DNA from 2 places in the Buttiauxella agrestis genome. Region 2 is predicted to be linked to the other one. Evidence: predicted binding sites of a transcription regulator. Region 2 holds the regulator's gene; the other holds the start of a gene.

Region 1 (3,169 bases), 3.3 Mb from region 2:
CATTTCTTCAGCAGCGTCACGCCCCACAAACCAGCCAGGCCCGCCACGATACCGATAATCAGTGCGCCGCCGACGCCAACATAACCACACGCTGGGGTGATACCGACCAGGCCTGCAATGGCACCGGAACACGCGCCCAACAGAGAAGGTTTGCCACGCAATGCCCACTCGCCGAAGACCCAGCCCAGCACCGCAGCCGCTGTTGCAACAACCGTGTTCACGAACGCCAGGGCTGCGATTTCGTTTGCAGCACTGGCTGAACCGGCGTTGAAACCGAACCAACCGAAGTACAGGATTGCCGTACCGGTAAAGACCATCGGCAAGTTGTGTGGTTTGAAGGCTTCTTTACCGTAACCCACACGTTTGCCAATCAGGTAAGCGCCCACCAGGCCTGCAACCGCGGCGTTGATGTGAACCACTGTACCGCCTGCGAAGTCCATCGCGCCGTGCGTTGCCAGTAAACCGCCGCCCCACACCATGTGTGCGATTGGCAGGTAAGACAGTGTCAGCCAAATCACCACAAAGATAAGCACCGCAGAGAAACGAATACGTTCAGCCAGCGCACCGACAATCAGTCCAACGGTGATACAGGCGAAAGAACCCTGGAACGCAACGTGAATATACTGATAGAACGAACCGGTCAGCGCGGTGAGCTGGATGTTTTTGAGCATCACCCAGTCGAAGTTACCGAAGAAACTTCCGCCCGTGCCGAAGGTTAATGAGTAGCCGTAAACCACCCACAGCACGCAAACCAGTGCAAACGTGACCGTAATTTGCGTCAGCATCGACAGCACGTTTTTGGAGCGAATCAGGCCGCCGTAAAACAGCGCCAACCCAGGAATTGTCATAAACAGCACCAATGCGGTGCTAATCATCATAAAGGCGTTGTCTGCTTTATCGGCCACAGCGGGTGCCGCCAGAGCGATTGATGGCGCAAGTGCCAGGGCTACAACGCCTAAGATAGAGGCTAATTTCTTCATTTTTCCATCCCTTTCACGAGTGGCTAAGACGATTACAGTGCGGCTTCGTCGGCTTCGCCGGTACGAATGCGGATGACGCGTTGCAGTTCGGCAACGAAAATTTTCCCATCGCCAATTTTGCCGGTGTAGGCAGCTTTACTGATAACATCAATTACTTCGTCGAGTTGATCGTCGGCAATGGCTACATCAATTTTCACTTTAGGCAGGAAATTGACGCTGTATTCAGCACCGCGGTACAACTCAGCGTGACCTTTCTGGCGACCAAAGCCTTTCACTTCGGTGACAGTCAGCCCTTGAATACCGATTGAAGACAGCGCTTCACGCACATCTTCGAGTTTGAACGGTTTAATCACCACGGTAACTAGCTTCATAGATCCTCTCCAGTGAGAATTGGCAAACGACACGATTTAGATAAAGCAAAGGTCATGCCAAAATTGGAAAGCAGTTTTTTTCAGCGCGTTAAGCTGCGCCAAATGGGGATTTTAAGGAGAGAAATAATGATGACTGGGATTAAGAAAGTTCTTAGGAAATAAAAACGCACCATTTAAGTGCATGGTGCGTTTCACTTCTGCACCAATGGCGATAACCATTGGTTTTATGCGTGATTTTGGTGCATCACGCGGTGGCGGGTTCTTCGCGCGTAGCGGCGGCTAATTCTTCGCCAGCCAGTTGCAGCTGATACATTTGCCAGTATCGCCCTTGGGCGGCGAGTAATTCACGGTGCGTGCCGCGCTCAACGGCCTGCCCACGATGTAGCACCATAATGGTATCGGCATCGGTTATCGTCGATAAACGGTGCGCAATTACCACAAGTGTGGTGTGCTCGCGGACAACCGCCAGCGCCTGCTGAATAGCCTGCTCGGTGCCGGAGTCAATATTAGCCGTGGCTTCATCGAGGATAAGGATCTGCGGTGCATCCACCAGCACTCGCGCCAGCGCCAGTAACTGCTTTTGGCCAACGGACAAATTATTGCCCTGCTCACCCAGACGCGTGTGAATGCCTTCGCTCATGGTGCGCGCCAGCTCCGCAAGCTGCACGGTTTCCAGCGCCTGCCAGACTGCCGCTTCGCTGATGTCGCGCCCAAGCGTGACGTTTGCAAAGAATGAGTCCGCCAGCACCACCGGATCTTGTTGCACCATCGCCACACCCTGGCGCAACACGCTGTGGCTTAAAGTATCAAGCGGGCGGCCATCAAGGCGAACTTCGCCTTTTGTCAGCGGGTAGTAGCCCATCAGCAAGTTGGCGAGAGTACTTTTCCCGCTTCCGGTGTGCCCGACGAGCGCCACAAAACTACGCGCTGGAACATCCAGATTAATGTCCTGCAATACCAGGCGATCGCCACGGTATGAGAACGACACGTTATCCACTTCAATGCGGCCACTTTCCAGCGGGCGATTGTCGTTGCCGTAATCCTGGCGCTTACCGTCCATTAACTCAAACACACGCTCACCAGCAACCACCGCCTGTTGCAGCATGGATTGTTGGGTGGTGAGTTCGATTAACGGCTCGTTAAGACGCCCCAGATAGTTGATAAACGCGTACAGCACGCCGACCTCAATGGTGCCGACCGAGGTAAAACCGAACAGCATCAGCAAGCCGCAAAGCACCATGGCGGAGAAAAGACTCAGCAACGGACGGAGTAAAAAACCATCGAGGCGCAGGGTTTGCATCCGCGCCAGATAATGTGAGCGGCTGGCGGCATTCATGCGCTCGCCAAAACGCGCCTGCTGGCGGAATTGCTGGATAACGCTCATGCCGGAGATGACTTCGTTAAAGCCATCGTTGATATCCGCCAGATAGCTGCGCACCCGGCGCACAATAGGCGTGCTGTAGCGCTGATAAATAAACATCACGATAATCACTGCCGGGAAGATGCAAATTGCCACCGTCGCCATGCGCCAGTCGAGGGTGAACATCGCCACCAGCATCGCGCCAATCAGCGCTGCACTGCGCAAAACAGTCGCAACGACGGTGACGTACAAATCGCGGATCACTTCGGTATCGTTGGTAACACGGGAAATTAATTGCCCGACAGGCTGAGTATCAAAGGTACTGAGTGGCTGGCGCAGCGCGGCATCCATTACGTCGGTACGCAGCTTTTGCACCACACCCACGGCGGCCTGGTTAAATAACAGTGCCTGCCAGTAATGCAGACCCGCGGCTGAAATAGATAAAAACAAGTACGCAG
Region 2 (3,169 bases):
CGCGTGATGCGGGCAACATTATTATTGATGATGAAGACATCAGCCTGCTGCCGCTTCATGCACGTGCACGACGTGGTATTGGGTACTTGCCTCAAGAAGCGTCTATTTTCCGCCGTTTAAGCGTGTTCGATAACTTAATGGCCGTGCTGCAAATCCGTGATGATCTTTCTACCGAGCAGCGTGAAGACCGCGCCAATGAGCTAATGGAAGAGTTCCACATTGAGCATTTGCGTAATAGCCTCGGGCAATCTTTGTCCGGTGGTGAGCGTCGCCGTGTTGAAATTGCTCGCGCATTGGCTGCAAATCCAAAATTTATTCTTTTGGATGAACCTTTTGCAGGTGTTGACCCAATTTCCGTTATCGACATCAAGCGAATCATCGAGCATTTACGCGACAGCGGGCTTGGGGTGCTGATAACTGACCATAACGTACGCGAAACGTTAGCCGTATGTGAACGCGCTTACATCGTAAGCCAGGGCCATTTAATCGCCCATGGCACTCCAGCCGAGATCCTGGAAGACGAGCATGTTAAACGCGTGTATCTGGGCGAAGAGTTCAGACTCTGATAGGGTAGGAATAATTAACGATTACACCTGAGGAAGTTCGCTCTGAATATGAAGCAAGGTTTGCAATTACGGCTCAGCCAACAACTTGCTATGACTCCACAGTTACAGCAGGCAATTCGTCTGTTGCAGCTGTCGACGTTAGAATTACAGCAGGAACTTCAGCAAGCACTGGAAAGTAACCCACTGCTTGAGCAAACCGATCTGCATGAAGAAATTGAAACTCAGGAAGTTCGTGAAAATGAAGCGTTAGATACTCGTGAGGCACTCGAACAAAAAGAGATGCCCGACGAGTTACCGTTGGACACCAGCTGGGACGAAATTTACACCGCAGGTACGCCATCGGGAACCGGAACTGACTATATAGACGACGAGTTGCCGGTTTATCAGGGTGAAACCACCCAGTCACTCCAGGATTACCTGATGTGGCAGGTCGATCTCACTCCGTTTTCTGATACCGACACCGCTATTGCAACGTCTATTGTTGATGCCGTTGACGAAATGGGCTATCTGACCGTTTCGCTGGATGAAATTCTCGAAAGCATGGGCGATGAAGAAATCACCCTCGACGAAGTGGAAGCGGTGCTCAAACGCGTGCAACGCTTCGATCCTGTCGGCGTCGCCGCACGCGACCTTCGTGATTGCCTCCTGATACAGCTTTCACAATTCGCGCGAGAAACACCCTGGTTAGCCGAAGCTCGCCTGATTGTCAGCGAACATCTCGACTTGCTCGCCAACCATGATTTCCGCAGCCTGATGCGCGTCACGCGTCTGAAAGAAGAAGTGCTGAAAGAGGCGATGTGCCTGATTCAGTCGCTTGATCCGCGTCCGGGCCAGTCCATTCAGACCAGCGAACCAGAGTATGTAATCCCTGATGTGTTGGTCAAAAAAACTCAGGGCCGCTGGACGGTGGAACTTAATGCCGACAGCATCCCGCGTCTAAAAATAAATCAACAGTACGCTGCTATGGGCACCAATGCCCGCAATGACAGCGACTCACAATTTATTCGCAGTAACCTGCAAGAAGCGAAGTGGCTGATCAAAAGCCTTGAAAGCCGCAATGATACCTTGCTGCGGGTTAGCCGCTGCATCGTTGAACAGCAGCAAGGCTTTTTTGAGTTCGGTGCAGAGCATATGAAACCGATGGTTCTTGCTGATATCGCCCAAGTGGTCGAAATGCACGAATCCACCATTTCCCGCGTGACCACACAAAAGTATTTGCACAGTCCGCGAGGCATTTTTGAATTGAAGTATTTCTTCTCAAGTCATGTCAATACCGAGGGCGGCGGTGAAGCCTCCTCCACGGCTATTCGGGCTTTGGTGAAGAAATTAATTGCTGCGGAAAACCCTGCGAAACCGCTGAGTGATAGCAAGTTAACGACTATGCTATCGGATCAGGGGATCATGGTGGCACGCCGCACTGTTGCGAAGTACCGAGAATCTTTATCCATACCACCGTCAAACCAGCGTAAACAACTGGTGTGACTTAACCGATAAGGAAGACACTATGCAGCTCAACATTACAGGACAAAACGTCGAAATCACTGACGCACTGCGCGATTTTGTGAGCACGAAGTTTGCCAAACTGGAGCAGTACTTCGATAGGATTAACCAAGTCTATATTGTGTTAAAAGTGGAAAAAGTCACGCATATTGCCGACGCAACACTTCATATCAATGGTGGTGAAATACATGCCAGCGCTGAAGGGCAGGATATGTATGCGGCGATTGACGGTCTGATTGATAAACTGGCGCGCCAGTTAACCAAACATAAAGATAAACTAAAACAACACTGATAATCCAGGCAACGGTTTTGGCATTCACGGCTCGTTACGGAAGTAACGGGCCGTTGCCACAACAGAGTGCTTAGGTGAACTTATGATGAACAACGATTCTGCTCTACAACTTAGTAATGTCCTGAACAAAGAATGTACCCGTAGCAATGTACATTGCCAAAGTAAGAAACGTGCGCTGGAAATTATCAGTGAACTCGCGGCGAAACAGCTCGGTCTGCCACCTCAAGTCGTCTTTGAGGCGGTGCTGACGCGTGAGCGCATGGGCAGTACCGGTATCGGCAATGGTATCGCCATTCCTCACGGAAAACTGGAAGAAGATACCACCCGCGCCGTTGGGGTATTTATTAAACTGGAAACCCCTATCGCGTTTGATGCTATTGACAATCAGCCGGTCGACCTGATGTTTGCGCTACTTGTTCCGGCCGATCAGACAAAAACACATTTGCACACTTTGTCTTTGGTGGCAAAACGTCTGGCGGATAAAACGATTTGCCGACGTCTGCGTTCAGCGCAGAGTGATGAAGAGCTTTATCAGATCATTACCGAAACCGAACATGGTAGTGAAAGTGAATAATCTGGCTGCGGTCATGTGCGTGCCACAGCAAGAGAAGTTGGGGGAGTGATAAAATGGTGCTGATGATTGTCAGCGGCCGCTCTGGTTCAGGGAAGTCTGTAGCCTTGCGTGCACTAGAAGATATGGGATTCTACTGTGTAGATAACCTGCCAGTGGTGCTGTTGCCTGATCTTGCCAAAACTCTCGCAGAGCGACAGATTTCTGCGGCAGTCAGCATCGACGTGCGTAACATGCCGG

What was found. Region 2 encodes sigma-54, which starts transcription at its own class of promoters, with help from an activator protein. Its sites were predicted from a motif close to GTTGGCACANNTTTCGCTNT; they were not measured.
Region 1: the regulator sigma-54 is predicted to act here: its motif matches at 1,394-1,413, upstream of glnK (P-II family nitrogen regulator).

What each region holds. Positions count from the first base shown of each region.
Region 1 is NZ_UIGI01000001.1:3,829,226-3,832,394, forward strand. It holds gene amtB (ammonium transporter AmtB) at 1-980, opposite strand, end outside; gene glnK (P-II family nitrogen regulator) at 1,013-1,351, opposite strand; gene DY231_RS18080 (SmdB family multidrug efflux ABC transporter permease/ATP-binding protein) at 1,596-3,169, opposite strand, start outside.
Region 2 is NZ_UIGI01000001.1:492,906-496,074, reverse strand. It holds gene lptB (LPS export ABC transporter ATP-binding protein) at 1-566, shown strand, start outside; gene rpoN (RNA polymerase factor sigma-54) at 615-2,048, shown strand; gene hpf (ribosome hibernation promoting factor) at 2,071-2,358, shown strand; gene ptsN (PTS IIA-like nitrogen regulatory protein PtsN) at 2,441-2,932, shown strand; gene rapZ (RNase adapter RapZ) at 2,986-3,169, shown strand, end outside.